4 regions of the Caballeronia sp. LZ028 genome follow, and region 3 is predicted to be linked to each of the others. Evidence: predicted binding sites of a transcription regulator. Region 3 holds the regulator's gene; each other region holds the start of a gene.
What was found. The regulator LexA, encoded in region 3, represses DNA repair genes until DNA is damaged. The targets are predictions, from matches to a motif close to ACTGTATNNNNATACAGT.
Positions count from the first base shown of each region.

Region 1: the regulator LexA is predicted to act here: its motif matches at 5,715-5,732, upstream of QCE58_RS23035 (DUF2471 family protein).
Region 2: the regulator LexA is predicted to act here: its motif matches at 3,107-3,124, upstream of QCE58_RS11325 (ATP-dependent helicase).
Region 4: the regulator LexA is predicted to act here: its motif matches at 4,852-4,869, upstream of QCE58_RS19330 (putative DNA modification/repair radical SAM protein).

Region 1 is NZ_JARUXN010000004.1:57,697-64,835, reverse strand. It holds gene QCE58_RS23070 (phosphate-starvation-inducible PsiE family protein) at 1-418, opposite strand, end outside; gene QCE58_RS23065 (hypothetical protein) at 763-1,281, opposite strand; gene QCE58_RS23060 (YceI family protein) at 1,462-2,100, shown strand; gene tdh (L-threonine 3-dehydrogenase) at 2,111-3,148, opposite strand; gene QCE58_RS23050 (glycine C-acetyltransferase) at 3,218-4,420, opposite strand; gene QCE58_RS23045 (helix-turn-helix domain-containing protein) at 4,576-5,178, shown strand; gene QCE58_RS23040 (CsbD family protein) at 5,309-5,497, opposite strand; gene QCE58_RS23035 (DUF2471 family protein) at 5,762-6,118, shown strand; gene QCE58_RS23030 (DUF2252 domain-containing protein) at 6,183-7,139, opposite strand, start outside.
Region 2 is NZ_JARUXN010000001.1:2,383,020-2,390,158, forward strand. It holds gene QCE58_RS11315 (AzlD domain-containing protein) at 1-17, shown strand, start outside; gene QCE58_RS11320 (DUF4088 family protein) at 181-945, shown strand; gene QCE58_RS11325 (ATP-dependent helicase) at 954-3,074, opposite strand; gene QCE58_RS11330 (hypothetical protein) at 3,224-3,481, opposite strand; gene QCE58_RS11335 (hypothetical protein) at 3,552-3,968, opposite strand; gene QCE58_RS11340 (RNA-binding S4 domain-containing protein) at 4,266-4,487, shown strand; gene QCE58_RS11345 (MATE family efflux transporter) at 4,709-6,157, shown strand; gene QCE58_RS11350 (phospholipase D family protein) at 6,564-7,139, shown strand, end outside.
Region 3 is NZ_JARUXN010000001.1:1,634,889-1,642,027, forward strand. It holds gene QCE58_RS07850 (ABC transporter permease) at 1-127, opposite strand, end outside; gene nodI (nodulation factor ABC transporter ATP-binding protein NodI) at 132-1,067, opposite strand; gene QCE58_RS07860 (universal stress protein) at 1,408-1,917, shown strand; gene QCE58_RS07865 (DUF2939 domain-containing protein) at 1,953-2,552, opposite strand; gene QCE58_RS07870 (hypothetical protein) at 2,652-2,978, opposite strand; gene lexA (transcriptional repressor LexA) at 3,176-3,853, opposite strand; gene QCE58_RS07880 (sulfate ABC transporter substrate-binding protein) at 4,112-5,134, shown strand; gene cysT (sulfate ABC transporter permease subunit CysT) at 5,225-6,109, shown strand; gene cysW (sulfate ABC transporter permease subunit CysW) at 6,106-7,002, shown strand; gene QCE58_RS07895 (sulfate/molybdate ABC transporter ATP-binding protein) at 7,018-7,139, shown strand, end outside.
Region 4 is NZ_JARUXN010000003.1:379,715-386,853, forward strand. It holds gene QCE58_RS19295 (ABC transporter substrate-binding protein) at 1-338, opposite strand, end outside; gene QCE58_RS19300 (LacI family DNA-binding transcriptional regulator) at 477-1,565, opposite strand; gene QCE58_RS19305 (phytanoyl-CoA dioxygenase family protein) at 1,777-2,577, shown strand; gene QCE58_RS19310 (aldose 1-epimerase) at 2,574-3,506, shown strand; gene QCE58_RS19315 (hypothetical protein) at 3,517-3,816, opposite strand; gene QCE58_RS19320 (hypothetical protein) at 4,125-4,439, opposite strand; gene QCE58_RS19325 (hypothetical protein) at 4,547-4,768, opposite strand; gene QCE58_RS19330 (putative DNA modification/repair radical SAM protein) at 4,882-6,093, shown strand; gene QCE58_RS19335 (UdgX family uracil-DNA binding protein) at 6,093-7,139, shown strand, end outside.

The sequences.
Region 1 (7,139 bases), on a different contig from region 3:
TTAGCCAGTAGACGCTGCCGAGCGCGATCAGCGCGGCCGCCAGTGCGGCAATGCGGCCCGGGTCCGTGGCTGGATCAAGGATGATGAACTTGCGCGCTATCGCGAGCATCGCCACGAGAAGCACTGTCTTGACCTGCACGATGTGATCGCGTCTTAACATGACGCGAGTGATCGAATGCTTGAATTCCATCGCGATCAACAACGTCATCACCATGCCGAAAACCGCCTGAAAGATCGCATGATCCAGCGGATCGAGCGCCCCCGACAGCGTCAGCGCTATGACCGCCCGAATCAACTGCCACAGCGATACGACGATGATCACCGAGATCACGACGCTCAGGATGTGGGCGATGATCTGCTCGAAGCGCTCGTAGAAGGTCAGCACGCGCCATTGCAGCCGATATTCGTCGAGCTTCATGCGAATCTGGGTTGGCTTGCTCATGGATGGGGTCGCAGAGAGACTCGGGCACGGAGTGACGCCGACATCGCGTAGCGAGCCAAAGCCGGGCCTATGACGTTGAGCCATGCGTGCGGCGTTTTCTTTCGTCTACGTGCTGATTCTTTTCTCTTGTTTGCTGTGCACGATGCGTCACATCGCACCCCTCAGCAATCGTTGGGCCGCCAACGCGGGTGTCAAGAACGCATGCGCGGCGCGCCTGACAGCGTCGCCGGTTTGCCTCGGCCGCGAAGGCGTTAGCTGGATTCTCGTTCAGTCGTCTGGAGCTCGGGAGTACGTTACAAACCACAAACCCCGCACGATGTTCAGAATCGCAGTCTGAGCATGAACCCAAGCGTGAACGGAAGATCGCTCGAAGGGATCGGCGGAATCAGGATGATGTTCGCGCCGACGCGCTTGTATTCCAGCATGATGAGCGGCGCGGCAACCGGACCGACCGTATGGTTATGGCCGAGGCCGTAGCTGCCGTAGTCATAGCCGGAGATGAGCCCGGCCATGACTGCGAGCCTGATGTAATTCCAGTGAAGGAAGTCCGGTCCCCACACGCCGCCGCCGTAGAACGACGGCTTCGACAGCGAATTGCGAAAGTAGCCGCCTGTCACCGCCCATTGCGGCGCGACCCAGCATTCCACGCCGATGCCCGGATTGAATTGCTCGAAGTCCTTGTCCGGGTGAAAGTGATGCGAAGCGACCATCGCGTCGAGCCAGAGACCGTCGCCGCACCAGCTTGCGTGCGCGGCGGGCGTCCAGCCCAGCGCGACGAGCGCGGCAACCGCCGACAAGTGCGCGCGAAACGTTCGGAATCGGGACAGCCATGTGCACATGTTTTATCCGCCAACGCGCGTACGGTGGCGCCGCTTTTTTGAGATGTAGGTCGAGGCGAACTCTACCCGATCGCGACATTTTCGTGTGTGCTGACGAAAAGTCCGTGACGGCTTGCGCGCGTTCGGATGATCTCGGCGAAACTTGTCGACGTTCTATTTTTGTTTTCGAGGCAATGCGCGATGAAGGCTTATAAGCGTCTCGTTCTTTTTCTCGCGGCGATCGCATTGACGGCGTGCACGCCGCTTCAGGTCGTGACGCATCACGTTTCGTCGAGTGAATCGAGCGTGCCGGCAGGACGTTATCAGCTCGATCCGCATCACTGGAACGTGAGTTTCGACGTCGATCATTTCCACTACTCGCGCTTCGTCATCCGATTCGATAAGACCACGGCGCAACTCGACTGGAACGCGGACGGAATGTCCGGAAGCTCGGTACGCGCGCGAATCGACGCGTCCAGCGTCAACACCAATGTGCCGCTGCTCGATCGCATGCTGAAAGGACCGGACATGTTCGATGGCGCGCGTTATCCGGACATCGTTTTCGTCAGCACGGCGTTTCAACGCACCGGCGAAGACAAGGGCATATTGACGGGCGATCTGACGATACGCGGCACGACGAAGCCGGTCACGCTCAACGTGACGTTCAACGGACACGCGGTCAATCCGCTCACGAAGCAGGAAACGCTGGGCTTCTCCGCCGACGGACATTTCAGCCGCGCTCAGTTCGGACTGACGACGTGGTATCCGGCCGTCGGCGACGATGTGCACGTCGCCATTCAGGCCGAATTTTCGAAGGCATCTGCGGACAACGCGCCGTGATCCGTGCCCCTCAGGCCGCGACGGCGGTCCAGTCGAGTACGACCTTGCCGCTGTTGCCGGAAAGCATCGTGTCGAATGCGCGCTGATAGTCGTCGACGGGAAACGTGTGCGTGAGGATCGGGGAGAGATCGAGGCCGCTTTGCAGCATCGCGACCATCTTGTACCAGGTCTCGAACATCTCGCGTCCGTAGATGCCCTTGATTTCGAGTCCCTTGAAAATCACCTGATTCCAGTCGATGGCGGTCTGCGCCGGCGGAATGCCGAGCAGTGCGACCTTGCCGCCGTGATTCATCGATTCGAGCATCGCCGTGAATGCGCTCGGCACGCCGGACATTTCCAGGCCCACGTCGAATCCTTCGGTCATGCCGAGTTCGCTCATCACGTCGCGCAGGTTTTCGTTCGCCACGTTGACCGCGCGCGTCGCGCCCATCTTGCGGGCAAGTTCGAGCCGATAGTCGTTCACGTCGGTGATGACGACGTTGCGCGCGCCGACGTGCCGCGCGATCGCCGCAGCCATCACGCCGATCGGCCCGGCGCCGGTAATCAGCACATCCTCGCCGACGAGATTGAATGAAAGGGCGGTGTGCGTCGCGTTGCCGAACGGATCGAAGATCGCAGCGAGATCGTCGGAAATGTCAGGCGGAATCTTGAACGCGTTGAACGCCGGGATCACGAGAAACTCCGCAAATGCGCCTTCACGATTCACGCCCACGCCGACCGTGTTGCGGCACAGGTGACGACGGCCCGCGCGGCAGTTACGACAAAAACCGCATGTGATATGGCCTTCGCCCGACACGCGGTCGCCGATGGCGAAGCCGCGTACTTCCTGTCCCATCTCCACGATCTCGCCGACGTACTCGTGACCGACATGCATCGGCACCGGAATCGTCTTCTGCGCCCATTCGTCCCATTTCCAGATGTGGATGTCGGTGCCGCAGATCGCCGTCTTCCGGATGCGGATAAGAACGTCGTTGTGACCGACTTCGGGTCGCTTCACGCGCGTCAGGGTGAGGCCGGGTGCGCGTTCGAGTTTGGCGAGGGCTTTCATTGCGTTTGATCCTGGCGTTTGGTCTTGATGATGCTGCTTCGAAGGTCGCGGGCCTTTATGCGCATAAAGTCAGCCGATGACGCCGAGGGATCGGCCGACGCGAGCGAACGCATCGACTGCGCGATCGATCTGCTCCGGCGTGTGTGCCGCGCTCATCTGCGTCCGGATGCGCGCGCGTCCTTTCGGCACCACAGGGTAGGAGAAGCCAATCACATAGACGCCTTCGTCGAGCAGCGCATCAGCCATCTTCGACGCGAGTTGAGCGTCGCCCAGCATGACCGGAATGATCGGATGTTCACCGGGGACAAGATCGAAGCCGAGCGCGGACATCGCCTTGCGGAAGTGCGCCCCGTTCTCGCGGACGCGCCGGCGCAACGTCGCGCCTTCGTCGCTTGCGAGCAGTTCAAGCACTTTCAGCGATGCCGCGGCGATGTTCGGTGCCAACGTGTTCGAGAAAAGATACGGCCGGCTGCGCTGACGCAGCAAATCGATGACTTCCTTATGCGCGGCGACATAGCCGCCTGACGCGCCGCCAAGCGCCTTGCCGAGCGTGCCGGTAATGATGTCGACGCGATCGAGCACGCCGCATTGCTCCGGGGTTCCGCGCCCGTTCTCGCCGATGAAGCCGACGGCGTGGGAATCGTCGACCATGACGAGCGCACCGTAACGGTCAGCGAGATCGCAGATGCCGGAAAGGTTGGCGATGATGCCGTCCATCGAAAAAACCCCGTCGGTCGCGATCAGCTTGAAGCGTGCGCCGGCTGCATCGGCTTCCTGAAGACGCGCTTCCAGATCGGCGAGGTCGTTGTTCTTATAGCGCAGACGCCGGGCCTTCGAGAGCCGCACGCCGTCGATGATGCTGGCGTGATTCAGTTCGTCGCTGATGATCGCGTCTTCTTCGGTCAGCAGCGTTTCGAAGAGGCCGCCGTTTGCATCGAAGCAACTCGAATAAAGAATGGCGTCGTCCGTTTCGAGAAAACGCGCGATCGCCTGTTCAAGTTCCTTGTGCACGGTCTGCGTGCCGCAGATGAAACGCACGGACGCCATGCCGAAACCATCGGCGTCCAGTCCGTCCTTCGCGGCCTCGATGAGCCGGCGATCGTCCGCGAGACCCAGGTAGTTGTTCGCGCAGAAGTTAAGCACCGCCGCGCCGTTCGCGAGCCGAATGTCCGACGACTGCGGACTCGCGATGACGCGCTCCGTCTTGTAGAACCCCGCAGCGCGAATTTCGTCGAGCGTCGAACGCAAATGGGAGAGATATCGGTCTTTCATCGCAATCCTTGTTCTGGGCCTGCCAATGCAATCCGCGCCTCGTGACTCGCGCGCGCCGTCCTTAGCCCTGTTATAGTGCATCCATCGCATCGGACATGTTCGATATTTCGAACGCATTTCCGATATGCCGAACACTTTACGGGATTGGTCGATTCATGGCAAGCACGGGTTCAGAGGGAAAAGCAGGCGATCTCGCGGGCGCAGGCGCAACACCGCCGCGCGTCGGAGAGATCATTCAACGCTTGCGCAGCGAACGGAAGCTGACCCTCGACGATCTGTCGCGCGCGGCCGGCGTGTCAAAGTCGATGCTGTCGGAGATCGAGCGCGACAAGGCAAATCCGACGATCGCCGTCGCGTGGCGACTGACCAATGCGCTCGGCATCAGCCTCGACCAATTGTTCGCGCAGCAAAGGCCCGCCGAAGCGATCCGCGTTTCGGGGCTGCATGAAATACCGACCCTGAGTGGGGACAACGGCGGCTATCAGTTGCGCGTGTGGGGACCGATTGAACTCGCCGGCAAGTTCGAGTGGTACGAACTTACGCTGCAATCGGGCGCCGCGCTCACGTCGAACGCGCACGAACCGGGAACGCGCGAGCATCTCACAGTGCTGAACGGTTCCGTTGAGGTCGATGCGTCGGGTGCGACGCGTCGTCTGAAGGCGGGGGAAACCGCGCGGTATGCCGCGGACGAGGCGCACGCGATCCGGAATGTCGGGCGCGCGGAGGCCAAGGCGTTGCTCGTCGTCATCCACGGCTGATGCGTTGAGCGTCCGGAACTTTTTGCGCATAAAGTCGGCGCGCCGCCGTGCGCCCGCCAATAAAAAACGGGACGCATCGAGCACGTCCCGCTCAAAGCGGCGCCGGAGTCGCGGCGCCGGTTGGCCCGTCTTACGGGTTCTTTTTCACGCTGTCCTTCAGATCCTCGCGTGCATCGCCCACGCCTTTCTGGACCTTGCCGGCTGCTTGCTGCATGTCGCCCTTGGCTTCCTGAGCCGTGTCCCCCGTCATTTTGCCGACGCCCTCGTTGATCTTTCCCTTGACCTGCTTGCCAACGCCTTCGGCTTGATCCTTGTTCATGTCAGTTCTCCCGTGGTTTGCAGCGCTGTTGGCCGCGCGGTGCCGTCGAACGAACGCAGAAACTGCCTGCGCGTTCCGCTCAGGAGTTTCCCAAGCACGGTTGAACGATGCGCTTTGTCGGCAGGCGCGCATAGCCGCGCATGTCTGAAACGCACGTAGGCGGAATCGCACATACACCCGGTTCGACTCGCGCGACGCTATTTTCATTGCAACAAGTACTGTATATTTGTACAGTACAATAAGACCGGCCGGAAGGGGTGGATCATGGAGTCGAATGGTGAAAACCTGAGCAGAAGGCAGTTCGCCCGCGCGGTGCATGACCTCGAGCGCATCACGCGTCAGATCGCGGGGCGTTACATCGATAAAGGAGTGCCGCTGACTTGGCGGCTGTTGCATGCCATCGAGGCGGAGGCCGTCGCGGACCTCGGATTCGCGGGACGACACGAAGCCGCCTTGCGCGAGCTGTTCGCGCGTCCCGATCACTTTCATTTCCCCGAAACCGATGACGTCGTCGACGTTGCATCCTCGGATGCCTTGCCCGCCGTTTTCGCCTTCGCCGTAGACGCCTACGAGCGCGCATCGCGACAGAATCGGCCGCGAGCAGTCAGCGCTGCGCATTGACGCATCCCGCGGCACGCGACTGAACCCGCGTGCCCCGGTTCATGTCATCGCGCAGCGGATCGTTTCACGGCGCGAACTCCGCCGCGATGTCCGCATCCGAACGCGATTCGAGCTTGCCGTCCCGGCACGCAACGCGAAACACCTCGTAGTCCTTTTCCACCTGATCCGCGTAGGCGCGACCGTAGCGCACTAGAACTTCGGCCATTCGATCGCTGTTGCCCAGGTAGCCCGAGATTTCCGGCGCGCATCCGCCGGACTTCGCGTGCGCGCGGGCAAGCGCCCAGCCGCAAAGCACGGCGTATTCGCGAAAGACGTCGTCGCTGAAAGTATCGAGTTCTGCGGAAATTTTCATGTCGCGTAACTGGCGGATGTAGAGCGTGCGCCCGAGCGGTCCGGTCGCCCAGCCGAGAAACGGGTCCGTGGCGGCCTGCATCAGACGTTGTCCGTGAACGACGCGGTGCCCGTCGTGTTTGATATCGTCGGCGTGCTTCGCATGTTTCGTGAATCTCGCGACGACCGACGTCGATGCCTCCTTTATCTGCAGGAAAAGCGGCTTGTCGTGATGATCCGTGAGCAGCAAAACGAGGCAGCGCGTGCCGACGCTGCCCACGCCGACCACCTTGAACGCGACATCCTGCAGGCTGAATTGCGACAGCAATCTCGCGCGCTCCGGCGTAAGCGTCGCGACATAATCGCGCACGAGCGTCGCGAGCGCATCTTCACGACTGGCTTTGAGCGTCATCCAGCCGTCGTTCTTATCGATCAGCGTGCTCTTGCCGTGGATGTGAAACACGGCAGGCGGCGCATCGCGAATGCGCCACGTGTCGCCGGTTCGGTCGGCGAGTTTCGGCAGCATCGTTTCGTGCGTGCGGCGCGAAGCCCGTTCGATGCCGCGCTTGATGCGCCGCCGCGCGTCTTCGCTCTGCACGGCCTGGTACATGCGATCGAAGGTGATGCGCTCGTACCAGAGATCGAGCACGCTCATTTCAGCGTACTCGCGCAGATGCGTCTGATAACTGCG
Region 2 (7,139 bases), 750 kb from region 3:
TCGCCGTGCTGCGCTAAACGTTTTCTCTCCATCAGCCGTTAAACGGCTTTCAAAGAGCATCGAAGAATCCTCAAGTTCCCGAAGCGCGCGCCGATAACAGAAACGAATGGACTCCGCCTGAGACGCGGCGCCGACAGCTTTTCCCGCCTTCGGAGATCGAAGGCGGAACCGGGAACCAACATGCGTCAAATCACCTTATCGTTACGCGACGAGACCATCGCTTCGCTGCAGCGCGATTTCGAAGCGTTCACGCGTCTGTCGCTGAAGCTGGATCCGCAATTCGTCACGCCTTCGTTCGAGGACTTCCTGCGCGCGAAGCTCCTGGACAACAACACGCCGCTCACCGAGCAGGCGGTGCAGCGCATGCTCACGCACGGCCAGTACGCGTGGGCGAAGCGCGCGCTCGACAAGGAGTTTCCGGACGTCGTCGAGATCCTGATCCGGCAGGCGGCCGAGCACGGCTTCGCCTTCGCGATCCGCGCGGACTGGACCGCCGAGGATCTCGTCAAGGCATCGCGCGCGTGGGCGACGGCGATCGTCACCGAAGCGGACGGCGACGTATCGCAAGTCGACATGCTCGCCTCGCAGATCAAATCGGCGGCGGCGGATATTCGCGAAGTCGAGGAAAAGATGCAGACGCCCGCATGGCGTCTCGCCGATTCGCTACGTCAGCGCGTGTATGAAACCAAGATTTCGGTGGAGACGAGCATCGGTTCGACCGCGCGCGAGAAGCTCGGCGAACTGCGCTGCCTGCTGCGGCTCGGCATCTTCTATGGCTCGATCCAGAAGCAGGAAGCGCAGCAAGTGCTGGAATATCTGCGCTCGCTGCGGCCCGAGCTTTTCGTCGAAGAGCCTTACGACGGCTACACACGCTTCGCAGCATGGCTGCGCAGCATCTTCTCGCCGTCGCCGCGCGCGCCGCGTGCATCGCGCGCGCAGCGCTGAGATTCAGGTCAGTCCCACATTCCCTTTAGGCGCGCCGCGATATCGATCTTCGCTTTCGCGGCCGCAGCCAGCCCCGCCGCCGTCGGCGCAGCGGGCGCGATGACGGGCGGCCACGCGGCCGCTTCGAAGTTCTGCATCAGATGCGGCGGAATGAAACGCGTGCGCTGCGCCCATACGTGACGGTCGCCGAGATGCGTCTGGTTGTACACGTAGAAGCGCTGCGGCGTGATGATGTGCAGGTCTTCCTTCGCGCGCGTCATCGCGACGTATAACAGCCGCCGTTCCTCGTCGAGTTCTTCGTCGCTGCCCGTGCCGAGATCGGACGGAATGCAGCCGTCGACGCCGTTCAGCACGAACACGTTGCGCCATTCCTGGCCCTTCGCCGAATGGATCGTCGAGAGAATCAGATAGTCTTCGTCGAGCAGCGGCACGCCGGATTCGTCGCTGGTCGCGTCGGGCGGATCGAGCGTCAGTTCGGTGAGAAAGCGCTCGCGCGTGGGATACGTCGCCGCGATGCTTTCCATCTGCAACACGTCGCCGATGCGGATCGCCGCGTCCTCGTGATTGCGTTCCAGATGCGGCTCGTACCAACGCCGGATCATTTCGAACTCGGCGGGCCAGCCGGAGTCGCGGCCGCAGAGCTTCGCCATCAGGCCGACGAAACGCGGCCAGTCCTCCGACGCGCGCGCGGGCGCCTGAAACGCGGCGATCGCATTCGACGCCACCGCGTCCGGCGCGCTCACGCTGTCGAGCAGGCGCCCGGCGATCGCCGGTCCGACGCCCGGCAACAACTGCGCGACGCGAAAGCCCGCGACGCGATCGCGCGGATTCTCGGCCCAGCGCAACACCGCGAGCACGTCCTTGACATGAACGGAATCGAGAAACCTCAGTCCGCCGAACTTCACGAACGGAATGTTCCGGCGCGTCAATTCGATTTCGAGCGCCGCGCTGTGATGCGCGGCACGAAACAGCACCGCTTGCGCCTTGAGCTTCATGCCGCCTTCGCGCGCTTCGAGCACTTTTTCGACGACATAGCGCGCCTGATCGGCTTCATCGGCGACGGCAACGACGCGCGGCTTTTGCGCCGATGCCTTGTCGGTCCACAGATTCTTCGTGTAGCGCTCGGTCGCGAGGCCGATCACCGCGTTCGACGCTTCGAGAATCGGCAAGGTCGAACGATAGTTGCGGTCGAGCGTGACGGTCGCGGCGGGCGGATCGAAGTGGCCGGGAAAATCGAGGATGTTGCGCACCGTCGCGCCGCGAAACGAGTAGATGGATTGGGCATCGTCGCCGACGACGGTGAGGCCGCGCCCGTCCGGTTTCATCGCGAGAAGAATGGATGCCTGCAGACGGTTCGTGTCCTGATATTCGTCGACGAGAACGTGATCGAAGCGGCTCGCGAGATCGGCGGCAATCGACGGCTCCGCCGCGAGATGCGACCAGTAGAGCAGCAGATCGTCGTAATCGAGCACGCTTTGCGCCTGTTTCGCGCTGACGTACGCGGCGAAGAGGCGCTTCAGGTCCGCTTCCCACTCGCGGCACCACGGATACGACTGATCGAGCACGGTCGCCAGGGACGCGCCGGTGTTGACGACGCGCGAGTAGATCGCGAAGCACGTCGATTTGGCGGGAAAGCGCTTTTCCTTCGACGACAAACCGAGCTCGTGCCGCACGAGGTTCATGAGATCGGCCGAATCCTCGCGATCGTTGATGGTGAACGACGGCGCGAGCCCGACGAGATCGGCGTAATCGCGCAACAGCCGCGCGCCGACGCTATGGAACGTGCCCGACCACGACAAACCCTGCGCGATTGCGCTTCTCGTGCCGAGCGCGTTCATTGCGATGCGCGACACCCGCCGCGTCATTTCGAGCGCCGCGCGGCGCGAAAACGTGAGCAGCAGGATGCGATGCGGATCCGCGCCTTTCACCAGCAGATGCGCGACGCGATGCGCGAGCGTGTTGGTCTTGCCCGATCCCGCGCCCGCGATGACGAGCAGCGGCCCGCCCGCGCGCCCCGGTTCGTCGACGCCGAATTCGACGGCCTGACGCTGCGCCTCGTTGAGCTTCGCGAGATAGTCGGCGACCTGTTTCGTGGTGGATTCGTCGGCGGTGTCGGGGAGCGTGAGCACGGGAGAAAGGCGGCGGGAAATGAGTGACGCACACTGTATATCCATACAACCCGCACGCGCAAGCCTTTGGCTCGACAAGGGTTTTGGCCCCAAATGCAACGAGCCCGGCTCGCACGGAACCGGGCTCGCATCGCTGCAAAAGATTTGCGTCAGTCGGCCTTCTTCGCGTTCTTGAGCTTCGCTTCGGCGGCGGCTTCATTGGCGTCCGATTGCGCCTCGGTCTTTTTCTTGTCGGCCTTGGCTTGCGCGACGGCCGCCTTCTTGTCGGCCTTGCTCTGTTCCTTCGCGGCCTTTTGATCGGCGGCAGTCGGCGTATCCGACGCCGTCTGTGCGAACGATGCCACGCTCGCGCTCGCGAACGTCCCCGCGATCAGCGCGGCCAGCAGTGCATGAGTTTTTCGATTCATGGTCTTCTCCCTTGTTCGATGCCGCGAGCCGCGCCAAACGCGAGCTCGCGGCGATTCCCGGTTCCCCCGCTTAATGCTGCAAGCCGGTGTCCTTCGGTGCGTTCGGCTCGGTCGCGTTCAATTCGGCCTTGGCGGCGTCCTTGTCCGCCTTGCGATTGATCTTCGCGTTCTTCACCTCTTCCTTGTACTGCGCCTTGGCCTGCTCGGTTTGCGCCTTCAATTCGGCCTTCGACGCCTTCTTCGACGCGCTGTATTCGGCGTTCGCCTTCGCATTGGCATTGCGGCGCTCGACGAGCGGATCGGTCGGCGCGGGCGCGACGAGGTTCTGCGGCGGCGGCGTCATCGGCTGTTGGGCTTGCATCGGCTGCACTTGCGCTTGCGTTTGCGTCTGCACCGGTGCGGACTGGGTCGCGGTTTGCGCATAAGCGCCCGAAGCGGCGAACGTGGCGATGGCGGAGCTGATCAAAAGGATTCGTGCGCGAGTCATGAGCTAGTCCTCTTTTTAGTTGGCGTCGGCGGCGCTCTTACGACGATGAAACGAGCGATCCGCGCGACTTTTGTCGATTGGAAAGATGACCGAAGCTGCATCGATCAAATGGTCGGACCGGCGGTCAATCGGGCAAGTTCGCGAAAATCAGTCACTGTTACCGACGGTTTCATCTGGCTACATTTGCCAACGAGCGCGCTTGAGTGGGGATTACCGGTCCTCGCGATCCCTGAGCACGGCGCATGCCCGGCGTGGTTTATCATTGAGCCCTTCCCGCATTCCCGCCTTGCCCGCCTCATGCCGCCACTCCAATTCACCCTCACGGGCGACTTCATCGAACTCCACAATCTGCTCAAGCTGATGGGCCTCGCGGACAGCGGCGGCTCGGCGAAGGCGCGCGTCGCCATGGGCGATGTCACCGTCGACGGCCAGGTGGAACTGCGCAAGACCTGCAAGATCCGCGCGGGTCAGCGAGTGAAGCTCGACGGCCAGACGATTTACGTGCGCGCGCCCGATTAAGCGCGCGGCGATTTGCGCGCACACGCCGCGCAATTGCGAAAATCCGGGCATAAGCAAACGCGTCATCGACATGCCGCACGCGACGCAATAAGCTGACGGTCTGTTCTTTCGTTCTGGTTTCAGCGTCGGTTCCCGTCAGCGCGTTTGCGCTTCGATCCTTGCCCCCTCGCGTTCCAGTCCGGCCGCACTCATTGCGGCCTTTTCGTTTCGATCCGATCAACATGCAACCGCCAGTCACGCGCGCCGCGCGCGCGCATCAAGGACCGCCGAGCCTCTCGCGTCACGCCGTCGACACGGCGCGTCTCGCCGCGCCGCTTGCCATCGCGCAGCTCTCGCAGATGGCGATGGGCGTCACCGACACCATCCTGCTCGGCTCGCTCGGCCCCGATGCCCTCGCCGCGGGCGGCCTCGGCGCGAATCTCTTTTTCGTCGTCGTGACGCTCCTGCAGGGCGTGCTGACGTCCGTTTCCGTGTCGGTGGCGCATGCGCGCGGCGCGAATGCCGATCATCGCGTGCCAGGCATCTACTGGACCGGGTTCGTGCTCTCCTTGCTGCTCGCCGTGCCCGCGTTCGTGCTGCTGAGCTACGCCGAACCGATCCTGCTCGCGTTCCACGAACCCGCGACGCTCGCGAAGAACGTCGGCGAATACTGCGCGGTGCTGCGCTGGGGGACGCCCGGCAGTCTGATCGGCGTCGGGATGATGCGCGCGTTTCTGCCCGCCATCGGCGCGGCGCGCAGGCTCTTGTGGATCTCCATCGGCGGCGTGTTCGTCAACGGCTTTCTCAACTACGGCCTGATCCACGGCGCGTACGGCCTGCCGCGCGAAGGCTTCCTCGGCTCGGCGGCGGCGACGACGATCACCGTCTGGGGCATCGCGATCGCGCTCGTCGCGGTGCTGCATCTGCGGCCGCGCTACCGGCATTTCGTCGCGCGCGCGCGCCCGCGCCTGCCGCTGATGGGCGAACTGTTCAGCATCGGCTGGCCCGTCGCGATCACCTACGGGGTCGAATCGACGCTCTTTCTCGCCACCGGCATGATGGTCGGCCTGCTCGGCGAAGCGCCGCTCGCCGCGCATCAGATCGCGCTCAACGTCGCGTCGGTCGCGTTCATGGTGCCGCTGGCGATCGGCCAGGCGGCGAACGTGCGCGTCGGCTACTGGGTCGGCGCGGGCGTGCCTGTCGCCGCGCGTCACGCGGGCTTCGTCGCGCTCGCGCTCGGCGTCGGCTTCATGATGTGCTCCGGGCTCGTGCTGATCGCCGTGCCGCGCGCGATCGTCGGGCTGTATCTGCATCTCGACGATCCCGCCAACGCGCATACCGTCGCGCTCGCGGCGTCGCTGCTCGGCGTCGCGGCGGTGTTCCAGATCGTCGACGGCATGCAGACGGTCGGCTCCGGCTGCCTGCGCGGCCTGAAGGACACGCGCATTCCGATGCTCGCCGCCGCGTTCGGCTACTGGGGCGTCGGCTTTCCGACCGGCTATGTGCTCGCGTTCCACTTCGAACTCGGCGCGAAGGGCCTGTGGTGGGGCCTCGCGGCCGGGCTCGCGAGCGTCGCCGTGCTGATGACGCTGCGCTTCCATCGCATCAGCCGGCGCTTCATCGAAACCGGCATCACGCCACGGCCGGACGACGCCGGCGCCGCGAGCGCCGCGCCGCACGGTCACGTCTGATAAGCACACGATCCGCGCGCCGATTTGCATAGCACGAATGCTTGGTTGGGCCGCGCGGCGCGCATTGCTACGATGAACCCGTCTCCTCCTTGAGACATCTGTGACAGGGGTTGTAGGCCCGCTCTAGCCAGCGGGCTTTTTTTCGTCCGTACGCCACCGCCCAGTGCAACGTTCGGCGCTTTCCCGATTTCCCATAGAATAATTTCGAGATCCGGCGCGAGTACGCTCCTTGCTACTTTCGTGCTGAAGACCGAAAACGCGAAAACGTCGCCGAGCGCTTCACGAGCGGCGACCAGAACGGGGAATCGAAGTGTCGGAAAACCGGGGATTGCGGGAAATCGCGCGCCGCGACGCGCGCGCACGAACATTCGGCGCCGCCGTGCGCAACATCGCCGTCATCGTGACGATGACGACGCTCGTCGCCGCTTGCGAGACGCGCCCGCCCGCGACGGCGTTCGACCGGCCGGAGAGCCACGCGCTGGCATCGACGGAAACGACGCCCCTCGCGACCGCCCTCGCGCCGCTCGAGAAACGGCATCCGGACGAGTCGGCGGTGCGCCTGCTGCCGACCGGCACCGACGCGCTGCAGGCGCGCATCGCACTCGCGCGCGCGGCGACGAAGACGCTCGACATGCAGTACTACATCGCCAACGAGGACAACACCGGCAAGCTGCTGCTCGGCGCGGCGCTGTATGCGGCGGATCGCGGCGTGCGCGTGCGCATGCTCGTCGACGATCTGAACTTCAAGGACATCGACCAGATCATGGCGGCGCTCAATTCGCACGACAAGATCGAGATTCGCGTGTTCAACCCGTACGGCAGCGCGCAACGCAGCTTCTCCGAGCGCACGCAGAATTTCTTCACGAATCTCAGTCACTTCACGCGCCGCATGCACAACAAGGCGATGATCGCGGACAACCAGATCGCGATCGTCGGCGGCCGCAATCTCGGCGACGAGTACTTCAGCGCGAGCCCGACCTTG
Region 3 (7,139 bases):
AGTTGCGCCGCCACACGGACATCCAGTGCGTGGCGTTCGCGGGCAACGCGCTGGAAAGCGGCGTGAGGTTTTGTGCGCGCTTCGGCTCGCGCTGTTTGTCGATGCGGGATCGTTCGAGCGTATCCATTGGCTCAGTCCACCATCTCACGTCCGGTGAGACGCAGGAAAACATCTTCGAGATTCGCCGGACGATGCAGATAGCGCACGTCCGCGCGGCCCTTCACGCGCGCATGCACGGGCTGCGGATCGTCGACGTAGCAAAAGAGCGTCTCGCCGCTCACTTCCATGCGCGCGACGAGCGGCGCAAGCTCGGCGGCGAGCGCTTGCGGATCGGGTCCGTAGATTTCGATCACGTCCGAGCCGATCACCGATTCGATCAGCTCGCGCGGCCGTCCTTCGGCGATCTTGCGGCCCTCCTCGATCACGCACAGGCGATCGCAGAGACGCTCGGCTTCTTCCATGAAATGCGTCGTCAGCAGAATGGTCTTGCCGCGCGCAAGCAGCGAGCGCAGACGCTCCCAGATCAGATGCCGCGCTTGCGGATCGAGCCCGGTGGTCGGTTCGTCCATCACGAGCACATCGGGATCGTTGACGAGCGCGCGCGCGAGCGTGAGACGCCGCTTCATGCCGCCCGACAACTCGCCGACGCGCGCATCGGCCTTGCTCTCCAGCCGCGCGAACTCCAGGAGCGACGGTACGAGCGCATCCATGCGCGCGCCCGTCAGGCCGAAGTAGCGGCCGAACACCGTCAGATTTTCGCGGACAGTGAAATCGGGATCGAGATTGTCGAACTGCGGTACGACGCCCACACGCTCGCGGGCGAATCGGGCGCGCGCGGGCACCGGCTCGCCGACGAGACGGATCGCGCCGCTATCGGGCGAAGTGATGCCGAGCAGCATCTTGAGCGTCGTCGTCTTGCCCGCGCCGTTCGGTCCGAGCAGTCCGAAGCATTCGCCGGGCCGCACATCGAACGACAGGCCGTCGACGACCGTGCGCTCGCCGTAGTGCTTCCTTACTTCGCTGAATTCGATGGCGGGTGCGCGGTTTCCATCGGCGTCGCGTGACATGCTTTGTTGCAAAGTTTGATCAGTCATGCATCTGTGCGCAGGGAAAGCCGGATGAGGGAAATCCAGCGGGCTAGTGTAATCCATTGCACCAAGGCGGCGCTTGGCGTGCAACCGCATGCTGCGCGGGCGTGTCAAACCCGTGCGGGGCGCGTCGAACCGGTTCCGGCCGAAAGTGCCAGAGGCTTGTCCGTCGACGTTTTTGTGGTTCTGGCACGGTGCCAGCTAGCGTGTTCGCGCCGGTAAGCGTTTTCCAGCGTTGTCTCCCATGGGACGACGCACGATGATGAATCAACGCCGCGGGCAAGCCGCGCTCAACGGCACGTTGGCCAGGGAGGTCAAGATGGAGAGCTACCGAAAAATCCTGCTGTGCTACGACGGCTCCAGAGAAGGCCGCAAGGCACTGCGTCAGGGCGCCAATCTCGCGCTCGACCTGAATGCGGAGACGCATGTGCTCGCGGTGGTGGATATGCGCTCGAGCATCGCGCAGAGCGCCGGACTGCTAACCGACATGGCCTGCGGACGCTTCGAAGAGGCCGCGCGCGACATCCTGCAAGAGGGCGTCGAATGGCTGCGCGAGCGTGGCCTTCAGGCACAGGGACATTTCGCGTTCGGCCATCCGATCGACGAAATCGCGGCGCTCGCCGACAGCCTTCAGGTCGATCTCGTCGTCGTCGGGCATCGCTGCCGCAGCGGCCTCGCGCGCTGGTGGATGGGCGCGGGCAACACGCCGCTGCTGGATCGCGTGAAGTGCAGCATCCTGGTTGCCGTCTGTCAGGCCGGTGAATCGGCCGAAGCGGAAGACGAAGCGGCGTACGCGGCGAAGCCCGTCAAGGCCGAAGCCGGGGCGTGATGCGGTGCGAAGCGTGAACCGCGACGCTTGACGCGTCAACCGTTGAGATCGACCGCGACGAGCTTCCACGACACGAGCCCGTTGCGGTGGAAGATCGCGGAGTATCGCGCATCGCCGGCGCCGTGTTGATACGTGACGACGAACGTGTTCAGGCTTCGATAACCCGCCGTCGTCTGCGGTGGTTCTTTCGGCGGCTGCCGTGCGGCCGTGACGCCGGACGCGGGCGCATTCCCCGCATTCGCTGGTGCGCCGTCGCCAGCTTGCGGCGGACGCTCGCCCGGATCGCCGCGCGGCGGGATGCCGTTCAGAATCGCCGCGACGCCGTCCGGTGTGGCATACGAATCCACCAGCGGACCGACGAGCGCCGCGCCGATCATCGCACCGATGATCGCGAGCGGATTCCCGCTCTTTTGAATATCCACGCGACGCGTGAGCAGCGCCGCGATCTGGTCCTTGAGGCTCGCGCGCAGCGCCGGAAAATCGACGTATTCGTTGACGGTTTGCGCATCGCGGGCATCGGCCGCGCGCTTCACGCGATCGAGTGCGATGTAAGGCGATGCGTAAACGAAACCGAGCGCCGCGACGATAACCAGGACGACGAGCGTAACGACAATAGAACGGGTAGTGCGGGACATGCTTGGGCCAAGCCTCTTGCAAAACGTGAATTACGGATTGACCGCGCGGGCGCCGGTTAAATCCCGTGAATTCACGTCGTGCGTGCGATGGCGTTCCATTCAGGCGAGGATTCCGCCGGCCAGCCCGGCATTTTCCTCGGCGATGCAGCGGTCGATCATGCGCGAAACCTCGTCGATCTTGCCCACCAGAATCACGCGCGATTGCCCGCGATACACGCGCACTGGCGCGCGCTGCTCGGCCTCGGCGTGCACCGTGCTGTTGAGGGAAACGCGAGCGAAGGCCGGCTGACGGGACGGCAACGCGGGCATTTCGTTGAAGAGATCGGGCGTGGCTTCGGCGCGCGGCATGCCGCAGGCGATCAGCGTGCGCAGATGGCGCAGGCGGCCGAATTGACGGAAGGGCAGCAGACGGGCAAAACGTTCCATGATGACTCTCCAGACGATAGGACGCACCGCGGCGCACCGCGCGCGGTGGCCGTCATGCTTGTTGTGTTGTGAGACGCCTGAATCAGGTGTCGAAAGCGGTTGGTGAGGCTATCTTGCGATGTCAATGAGACATTTCGTGTCTCGGTGCGAAAGTAATGTGCTTCGACTTTCGTGCCTTGCCCGTTCGCGGGCCAACATCAGAATTCGCCGGAGCGGATCAGCCCGACGGCAATGCCTTCAAGCGCGAAATCGCCGCTGCCGGCGCGCACGAAGATGTTTTCATACTCGGGGTTTTCGGCGATGAGTTCGACGCCGTCCGCGCGCCGTTTCCAGCGCTTGACCGTGACGTCGTCGCCAAGACGCGCGACGACGATCTGTCCGTCTTTCGCTTCGTTGCGCTTTTGCACGGCGAGAAGATCGCCGTCGAGAATGCCTGCGTCGCGCATCGAGAGGCCGCGCACCTTCAACAGATAGTCCGGCTTGCTGGAGAAGAGCGCGGGGTCGCACGCATAGTGCTGCGAGATGTGCTCTTGCGCGAGGATAGGACTCCCCGCCGCGACCCGGCCGACGAGCGGCAGAGACAATTGCATGATGCTCTGATGCGGCAGCGTGAACTGATGCGGCAGCTCCTCGGACCGATCGATGCGAGATGCATCGCCGAGCAGCCGGATGCCGCGCGACGAACCCGCCGCCAGCTCGATGACGCCCTTGCGGGCCAGCGCCCTGAGGTGCTCCTCGGCGGAATTGGCCGAACTGAAGCCGAGCTCCGCCGCGATCTCGGCGCGCGTGGGCGGAAAGCCCGTGCGGTCGATCGCGCGCTGGATGAGTTCGAACACCTGCTGCTGCCGCGCGGTAAGTTTTGATGTTTTGGTCACTGGCTCGAGCCCCTGATGCACTGTATGAATGGACAGGTGACTGTATTTTTATACAGTATTTGGCGCTTTTCAAGCTTTACTTTAAGTTCGCGGCCACGAAGCCTCCGCACCGTCGGATCGCGCCCGCCGGCGCTTCTTCCATCCAGGAATATCGTTCTTAGCAGTTTTACGTATAAAAAAGTGAATAACGATTATTTTCAATCATATAGAGGCCTCGTTAGACTGATTCCGTCAATTCGATAAGACGGAGAACGGGGAATGCAAAGCATCAACACGGGATTGCGACGGCTTCTTGCTGCGGCGACGCTCGGCGCGGCGGGTTTGATCATGACGGCGCCGGCGCAGGCGGATACGTCGTTTCTGAACGTTTCCTACGACCCGACCCGCGAGCTGTATCAGGACTTCAATCAGGCTTTCGCGAAAAAGTGGAAGGCGGAGACGGGCGAGACCGTAACCTTCAAGCAGTCGCATGGCGGGTCGGGCGGCCAGGCGCGCGCGGTCATCGACGGACTGCAGGCGGACGTCGTTACGCTCGCGCTCGCTTATGACATCGACGCGCTCGCGGGCAAGGGACTCGTCGGCGCGGACTGGCAGAAGCGCCTGCCGGACAACGCATCGCCGTACACGTCGACGATCGTGTTTCTCGTGCGCAAGGGCAATCCGAAGCACATCAAGGACTGGGACGATCTGACGAAGCCGGGCGTGTCGATCGTCACGCCGAATCCGAAGACATCCGGCGGCGCGCGCTGGAACTACCTCGCGGCGTGGGCGTACGCGCAGCACAAGCCGGGCGGCAACGAGCAGACCGCCAAGGAGTTCGTGACGAAGCTCTACAAGAACGCCGGCGTGCTGGATTCCGGCGCGCGCGGCGCGACGACGAGCTTCGTGCAGCGCGGTCAGGGCGACGTGCTCATCGCGTGGGAAAACGAGGCGTTCCTGTCCCTGAAGGAATTCGGTCCGGACAAGTTCGAGATCGTCGTGCCGTCGGTGAGCATTCTGGCGGAGCCGCCGGTCGCGGTGGTCGACAAGGTCGTCGACAAACACGGCACGCGCAAGCTCGCCGAAGCGTATCTCAAGTATCTGTATAGCGACGAAGGGCAGCAGATCGCCGCGCGCAATTTCTATCGGCCGCGTTCGGACAAGGTGCCCGCCGATCTGACGAAGCAGTTTCCGAAGCTGAAGCTCTATACCATCGACGACACCTTCGGCGGCTGGACCAAGGCGCAGAAGACGCATTTCGCGGATGGCGGCGTGTTCGATTCGATCTATCAGCCGCAATAAGCGTCAACCGGCGACGCGGCGCGTTCAAGACGCCGCGCGCCCGAAGCAGCAACGCGCGCCCACCCCGCGCGCAAAAAGGATGATTCAAGGATGACGACTCTCACATTCAGGAAACCGAGCGCGCTACCCGGTTTCGGCCTGACACTCGGCATCACGGTGGCTTATCTGAGCCTCGTGGTGCTGATTCCGCTTGCCGCCACCTTCGCTAAGACGGCGACGCTCGACTGGGCGCAGTTCGTGCGCGCGGTGACGTCGCCGCGCGTGCTCGCATCGTATCGGCTGACGTTCGCCGCGGCGCTCGGCGGCGCGCTCATCAACGCGGTGTTCGGTTTTCTCGTCGCGTGGGTGCTCGTGCGCTACACGTTCCCGTTCAAGCGCATCGTCGATGCGATGGTCGATCTGCCGTTCGCGCTACCGACGTCGGTCGCCGGCATTTCGCTCGCCGCGGTCTACGCGGGCAATGGCTGGATCGGGCAATATCTCGCGCCGCTCGGCATCAAGGTCGCGTTCACGCCGCTCGGCGTGCTCGTCGCGCTGACGTTCATCGGCCTGCCGTTCGTCGTGCGTACCGTGCAGCCCGTGCTCGAAGACTTCGAGCGCGAGCAGGAAGAAGCCGCCGCGTGCCTCGGCGCGACGCGCTGGCTCACGTTCCGGCGCGTCGTGCTGCCGTCGCTCTTTCCGGCGCTGCTGACGGGCTTCGCACTCGCGTTCGCGCGCGCGTTGGGCGAATACGGCTCGGTGATTTTCATCGCGGGCAACGTGCCGATGAAGTCGGAGATCACGTCGCTGCTCATCATCACGAAGCTCGAACAGTACGACTATGCCGGCGCGACCGCGCTCGCCGTCGTGATGCTGTGCGTGTCGTTCCTGATGCTTCTGTTGATCAACACGCTGCAATGGTGGCTGCAGCGCCGCACGAGCAAGACGGGCGCGGCGCCGGTCAACGTCTCCCTGGCAGCGGGAGAAACGGCATGAGCAAGGTGCTTCCATTGCAGACGACGACACAGCGCGACGCGCACGGCCTCAATCCCGTCACCGAGCCGCGCGCCGTGCGATGGCTCCTGACCGGTATCGCACTCGCGTTTCTCGCGTTCTTTCTCGTCGTGCCGCTCGTCGCGGTGTTCGTGCAGGCGTTCGCCAAGGGCATCGACTATTACTTCGAGTCGCTGAAGGATCCCGACGCGTGGTCCGCGATCAAGCTCACGCTGATCACCGCCGCGATCGCCGTGCCGCTGAATGTCGTCTTCGGACTGGCGGCGTCGTGGGCGATCGCGAAGTTCGAGTTTCGCGGCAAGGCGCTCCTGACGACGCTCATCGACTTGCCGTTCTCGGTGTCGCCGGTCATCTCGGGTCTCGTCTACGTGCTGATGTTCGGCGCGCAAGGATGGTTCGGCCCGTGGCTCGCCGCGCACGACGTGCAGATCATCTTCGCGGTGCCCGGCATCGTGCTCGCGACGATCTTCGTCACGTTTCCGTTCGTCGCGCGCGAACTGATTCCGCTGATGCAGGCGCAAGGCAACGACGAAGAGGAAGCGGCGCACGTGCTCGGCGCCTCGGGATGGCAGATCTTCCGGCGCGTGACGCTGCCCAACGTGAAGTGGGGCCTGCTCTACGGCGTGATTCTCTGCAACGCGCGCGCGATGGGCGAGTTCGGCGCGGTGTCGGTGGTGTCCGGGCACATCCGCGGGCAGACGGACACGATGCCGCTGCACGTCGAAATTCTCTACAACGAATACAACTTCTCGGCTGCGTTCGCGGTGGCGTCGCTGCTGGCGCTGCTCGCGCTCGTGACGCTCGCGCTGAAACTTCTCGCGGAGCGCCGCATGACGCAAGCATTGACCGCCGCAAAAGCCACCGCACAGAATTGAGAGGCGATAAACATCATGAGCATCATCGTTCGCAATCTGCAAAAACGCTTCGGCGATTTCACCGCGCTCGACAACGTGTCGCTCGACTTTCCGGCGGGCGAACTGGTCGCGCTGCTCGGGCCTTCGGGCTGCGGCAA
Region 4 (7,139 bases), on a different contig from region 3:
GGCGGGAAGACGAGCAGATCGACGTGCTGCGCGATCATGCTCTGGATGTCCGAGACCTGCTTCGCCGCGGAACTGTTGGCGTCGGTCATGACCATCTGCCAGCCGCATTTCGCCGCGATGTCCTTGAAGCTCTTCGTCTCCGCGAGACGCCACGGATTATTGCTCTCGGTCTGCGCAAAGCCGACCTTCAACGGCTTCTTGTTCGGGATCTTCGGCAGGCCGTCGTCGGCGGCGTGGGCGGCGGTGAAGCCGGCCGCGAGCGTGAGTGCGGTCAGGGCGGTCAGTGCGGCAGCGAGCGGGCGCAGGCCCAGGCGCGATTTCTTATCTAATGACAGCATGTCTTCCTCCATTGAATGGTTAGGCTTTTTCTAATGACGCCGATGCTTGGTGTTGCCCGGTCTGCCTGCTGCGAGAGTCAAACTGCGTACCGCGTTCCGTGCGAATGCGGCGATTGCTTCAGCGCATTTCATTAACGATCAATCGCTAATATTATTAATGGCCAACTGTTTCGCCTCGGTGTTTTCCGCGACGGAGCCGCGCTCGATCAGCGGTCCGTCCAGCTTCACGGTGCGACGCCGAACGGGCGCGCCCGCGGCCCGGTTCTCTTCTTCCTGCAGCAGCGTCTCGACCGCCCAGCGCCCTAGCTCATAGTTCGGCAGCACGACGGTCGAAAGCGGCGGATGCGTATGCCGCGCGATTTCCTGATCGTCGTAGCCGAGCACGGATACATCGTCGGGCACGCGCAGTCCGAGTTGCTTCAACGCCTCGATCGCGCCGAGCGCCATCAGGTCGTTCGCGCAAAAGATCGCGGTCGGCGGATTCGGCTCGCGCATTAGCGAGAGCGTCTGTTCGAAGCCGGTGTCGGGACTCCAGTCGCCTTCGCGCACCAGTTCCGGCGCGAACGGCAGATCGGCTGTGGCGAGCGCGGTCCGATAGCCCTTCAGACGATCGCGCGCCGCGTCCTGCCACGGCTCGCCGTTGATATAGCCAATGCGCTTGTGCCCCGCGGCCAGCAGATGATCCGTCGCGGTGTGCCCGCCCGCGACTTCCGCCGGCACCACCGAAGACACGCTCGCATCGCTCGTGTAGCAGTTGAGCAGCACGGTCGGCACCTTGGCGAGCACGGCCGGCAGCGTGACGCGGCGGGTATAGACCGTCGCGTAGATCACGCCGAGCACGTTCGGATTGCCGAGCGTCGCGTCGAGCACGCGCGCCTCGATCTCCGCATTGCCGTGCGTCGAATAGACGGCGAGCATGCGCCCGTTGGCGAAGGCCGCGTCCCGCGCGCCGTCGATGCTTACGACCGGATGTGGGCTCGTCGAAATTTCGTCGGCGAGATAGACGATCAGATTGCGCTCGCGCTGGCTATCGAGCGCGGCGACCGGTTCGCGCTGCGTCATGCGATAGCCGAGATCTTGCGCGGCGCGCAGCACCTTGTCGCGCGTGGTGTCGGAGAACTTCGCGCCGCTTGCGTTGTTCAGCACGAGCGAGACCGTCGATTGCGAGACTCCGGTGAGCTTCGCGATGTCGGTCATCGTCGGGCGGCGTTGCGTGGATTTTTTCATTGTGCGTGCCGCGCCGGGCGGCTGAACTCTGCGCGAAACCTGTCTCGCGGGCCGGAGAAACTTGCCACTAATATTAGTGATGAACGACGCGGAAAGCACGTTTTTATTGGTCATTTCTGCTCAGGGTTTTCACTGGTTATTACTAATAATATTGACGAGCGGATTACACGCATGCGATTCTGTTTTCGCACTCGCAACGAGGAGAAAGTGCATGGGCAAGTACGACGAGAGCGCGCGAGACGCGCTCGCCGAAGCGTTCGAACGAGACGGCTTCGTCCTGCTGCGCGATCATTTCCCGCGCGCGACGATCGACGCATGGCGCGATGCGTTCGCGCCGCTTCTGCAACCGCACGTCGATGCAGCGCGCGAGGCGTCGGCGAGCGGCAATCGCGGACCGGGCCGCTATTACGTCACGCTGCCGTTCGAAGGCGAGTTCGCGGACCCGTCGGTCTTCTGCGATGAAGACATCGTCGGGATCGTCGAACGCGTGGCCGGGCGCGATCCGGTGATGTGCCAGCTCGCCACCGACACCCCGGTGCTCGGCTCCGAGTTCCAGGACTGGCATCGCGATACGCCGCCGCTCTTCGACGATGCGCCGGAAACGCCTTCGTTTCAGCTCGCGGTGAATTTCCCGCTCGTCGATGTCGATGACCGCAACGGTCCGCTCGAAACGACGCGTGGCACGCATCGCATGTCGCGCGATGAGGCGCTGGCCGGTCTCGAAGCAGGGCGCTTCCCCGCCGAGCGCGTGCCGATGAAAGTCGGCGACGTGATGATTCGCGATGTGCGCGGCCTGCATCGCGGTACGCCGAATCTCATCGGCGAGCCGCGTCCGATGGTCGTGATCGGCTACAGCCGCGCGTGGTATTTCCGGCCCGAGGTGCATATCGACGTGCCGCGCGACGTCTTCGCCGCGTTGCCTCCGCGCGCGCGGCGGCTGCTGCGCTTCAATCCTCAGGTGGAAACGACGGCGCGCACCTTCGACGAAAGCTATCGGCAGTTTGCATATTGAGCGCCGCGCCGTCCGATCCGCTCGTCGAACTGCGTCATGGCGCGCGGCGCGTGCTGCTTGCGCCGCACGTGGGCGGATCGATCGCGGCCTTCGACGAAACGCGCGACGGACGTACGATCGACTGGTTGCGTCCCGCGACGCCCGCCGCGCTGGCCGCACGCGATCCGCTCGGCATGGCGAGCTTTCCGCTCCTGCCGTACTGCAATCGCATCCGCGATGCGCGCTTCGTGTTCGACGGTGCGCTCATCGATCTTTCCGGCGACGGCAACGCCTTTGCGCACGCGCTGCACGGCAACGCGTGGCGCTTGCCGTGGCGTGTCGGCGATGTGTCGGACGCGCGCGCGCGTCTGCATTTTTTGCACGAACCCTCGCGCGATGCCGCGCGTCACTGGCCGTTCGCATACGAGGCGACGCAGGACATCGCGCTCGATGACCACACGCTAAGCGTGACGCTCTCCGCGCGCAACCTGTCCGATCGGCCGATGCCGTTCGGCATGGGACATCACCCGTACTATCCGCGCACGCGCAATACGCGCGTTCACGCACGCGTCGCGTCGATGTGGCACAGCACGCCCGATCTGCTGCCCACGCATGCGGGCGCGCATCCGTGCGTCGATGCGATGGCGTCGCAAGAAGGCATGTCCGCCGATGCCTTCGATCTCGACAACAACTTCGCCGGTTGGTCGCGCACGGCGACGATCGCGTGGCCCGACGAACGCCGCGCGGTCGCGCTCAGCGCGCAAGCGCCGTTCGATGCCCTGGTGGTGTATGCACCGAAGTCGCATCCCGATTTGCTCTGCGTTGAGCCGGTGAGCAACGTGGCGGACTGGGTCAATCTCGATGTCGACCGCGCCGCGAAGGGCGGCGCGGTGCTGGAACCGGGCGAGTCGGTCAGCGCGACATTCGCCTGGACGACTCACACGGAATAAGGCGTCGCGCCTACTGACCGAAGAAAACGTTGCAGTTCGCCGGGCTGCAGTCGCTATCGCGATGTCCGCTCGCGGAGGCGGGCTTCATGCCGCCGTACGCGGAGTCGCCGCCGGAGGCTTGTTGCGGCGTCGCGGCGGTTTGCGTCTGAGATTCATCGGGCATGGCCTGCGACATGTACATCGGGCGCATCGTCTGGACGAGTTGCTGCGCATCGGCGGGCATGCCTTGCGCGTGCGCGACACCGATTCCTGACACGACCGCGCATGCTGCCATCATCGCGAGAAATTTCGGGTTGATCTTTGCCTTCATGTTCCAGCTCCTTGAAACGAATGCACAAGCAGCCGGGAACGCGAGTCTCGGACTCCTTGCCGCTTTGCCGATGGACGGATGAATGGATCGAGCGCGAGCTCGCTTCGTCCGACGCGACAAATGACGACGCACCGGGCGCGACGAATGGCGCTCGGGGATTACCTTACGGCGATGGGAAGGCGCGAGAAATCCCTATCTGGCAGGGATACCTTGGTGGGGATAGGCGTGCGGGTTTAAAGAAGAAGCACGAAAAACGCGCCCGGACTTGCGAAAGGCCGGGCGCGCCGAAACGTGGAAACTCAATATGTTTATTCCGACTTGCCGGAGGTGCCGCTCGACATGTTCGATCCCGAGCTGCCCTTCTTGTGCATCTTGCTGCTGCCCTTGGACGAATCCATCGTGTTCGAGCCCGATGCGCCCGACGTCGAGCCGGTTACACCGTTGCTGTTCGGCGTGCCCATTCCGGTGCCGCCCTGACCGGCCCCGTTGCCGCCCGCGGTGCCGCCACCCGCGCCTGCGCCACCCGCGCCGCCGGCACCGCCGCCCGCGCCTTGCGCGAATGCCGCGCCCGACAAGCCCAGAATCATGGCCGACACAATCAAACTTCTCTTGGCGTTCTTCATGGTTTCCTCCCGTTGATCAATGATCTCGATGCGCGCCGCCTTGCGCAAAGCTGCGGCGTCGCAGATTACATTGCGCAATCACCGTGCCGCGGGAAGAAATCGAATTGTCATGCAGTCGCCTCGTCACACCACTCGATGGCCCACGCCCGCGCGCAATGGACGGCATCCGACTCGCTCGCGAACGCATCCAGCTCGCCGGATTCGAATACTTCCGCATGCGCGGTGCGCTCGTCCGCCGGACGCGTGATGCGTGCGTGCGCGTAGTAGCTGCCGTCTTCGTCGTGATGGGCGGTGCAGTCGATGTGAAACGTCTTGTAGTCGAATCGCATGAAAGGCTCCGAAAGAGATTGCGAGGGCAGGCGCGAAGCGTGCGATGCCGTGATTACCTTTGACTCCGCGCCTCTCGTGAGGTACTGTATAAACATACAGTACCATAATCAAGATGGATCTCTCCGAAAAGCTCGAAATTCTCGCCGACGCCGCCAAATACGACGCGTCGTGTGCGAGCGGCGGCGCGCCCAAACGCGAGTCGCGCGGCGTCGATGGCCTCGGCGCGAGCACCGGCTCCGGCATCTGCCACAGCTTCACGCCCGACGGGCGCTGCGTCTCGCTGCTCAAGATTTTGCTGACGAACTTTTGTCTGTACGACTGCCGGTACTGCATCAATCGCCGGTCCAGTAACGTGCCGCGTGCGCGCTTCACGCCGGAAGAAGTCGTTACGCTCACGCTGGATTTTTACCGTCGCAATTACATCGACGGGTTGTTTCTCAGTTCCGGAGTGATTCGTTCGTCGAACTACACGATGGAGCAGCTCGTCCTCGTCGCGAAATTGCTGCGTGAGAAGCACGGATTTCGCGGCTACATCCATCTGAAGACGATTCCCGATGCCGATCCCGAACTCATCGCGCAAGCGGGACGCTATGCCGACCGTCTGAGCGTGAACATCGAATTGCCGACGGAAATCAGCCTCGAGCGGCTCGCGCCGGAAAAGAGCGGCCGCACGATCAAGCTGGCGATGGGCAACATCCGCGTCGCGCGCGAGGAATCGGAAGCGGAGCCGCGCGCGCCGAAGTTCGCGCCGGCGGGGCAGAGCACGCAGATGATCGTCGGCGCCGATGAAACCGACGACCGCACGATCCTCGGCACCGCCGAAACGCTGTACGGCTCTTATCAGCTAAAGCGCGTGTATTACTCGGCGTTCAGCCCGATTCCTGACAGCCCCTCGGGCGTGCCGTCGAAAGCGCCGCCGCTCTTGCGCGAGCATCGGCTGTATCAGGCGGATTTTCTGATGCGCGGCTACGGTTTCGCCGCCGCCGAACTGCTCGGCGATGCCGGCAACCTTCCGCTCGATGTCGATCCGAAACTCGCGTGGGCGCTTGCGCATCGCGAGCGCTTTCCCGTCGATCTGAACGCCGCGCCCGCACGCATGATCGCGCGCGTGCCGGGCATCGGCATGCGCAACGCGAAGCGCATCGTGGAGTTGCGGCGCGAGCGGCGCGTGCGCTATCACGATCTCGTGCGGCTGCGCTGCGGCATGGACAAGGTGAAGCCGTTCGTCGTCACGGCGGATTACCGGCCGCCGCTCGACGAAGCGCCTTCGGACAGTCTGCGGCGCGCGCTCGCGACCGGCCCGGTGCAGCTCTCGCTGATCTGATGCACGTCATCGCCATCGACGACGAATTCGACGCCTGGCGCGTCGCCGCGCTCGATGCGCTCGCGCAAAAGCTCCCGCCCGAATCGATCGACTGGCGTACGGCTCAGGCGGAGCCGGCGTTGTTCAACGAGTCGGCGCGATCGGCGAAAGCGGCGAAGGCAGCGGATGCGCCGCCTATCCGCGTGTCGCGCGAACTCGCATCGCTGCTGAAAGACGCCGCGCATTTTCGCGACGCGCGCCGCTGGAGCTTTTTATATCGCGTGCTGTGGCGCTGGGCGCAGGGCGACCGCTCGGTGGCATCGCCCGCCGATGAAGACGGCGCGCGCCTCTACAAGATGGCGAAGGCGGTGCGCCGCGCGCAGCACGACATGATCGCGTATGTGCGCTTCCGGCAGCGCGACGCGTCGCTCGGCGCGCCGGAATTCGTCGCGTGGTACGAGCCGGATCACGACGTGCTCGCGTGGGGCGCGGAGCATTTCGCCGCGCGCATGGGACGCTCGACGTGGCTCATCGCAACGCCCGACGGCGCCGCGATGTTCGACGGCGAGCGCCTGCAACTGGAGCGCGGCCGCGCGCTGGCGTCGGATCATGCGGCGGTCTTGCCGGATGCCGCCGAAGCGCTCTGGATGACCTACTACCGCAGCATCTTCAATCCGGCGCGACTGAACGAATCCGCGCTCGAACAGCATATGCCGGTGCGTTTCTGGAAAGGGCTGCCGGAAGGCGCACTGATCCCGAAGCTCGTCAGCGATGCGCGCGGCGGCGCGCGACGCGTCGCGCAGGCGCAAAACGTCGGCGCGCTCGGCGGCAAGGCGGTTCAGGTCGATGCGCTCGCAGCGCAGCCGGAGCGGGACGCGCCCACATCGCTCGATACTTGCCGCCGCTGCGATCTGTGGCGCAACGCGACGCAGGCGGTGCACGGCGCCGGTCCGTCCGATGCGCGCATCATGCTGCTCGGCGAACAGCCCGGCGATCAGGAGGATCTGAAGGGCGAGCCGTTCGTCGGACCGGCCGGGCAGCTGCTTCAGGACGCGATGCAGCGTGCC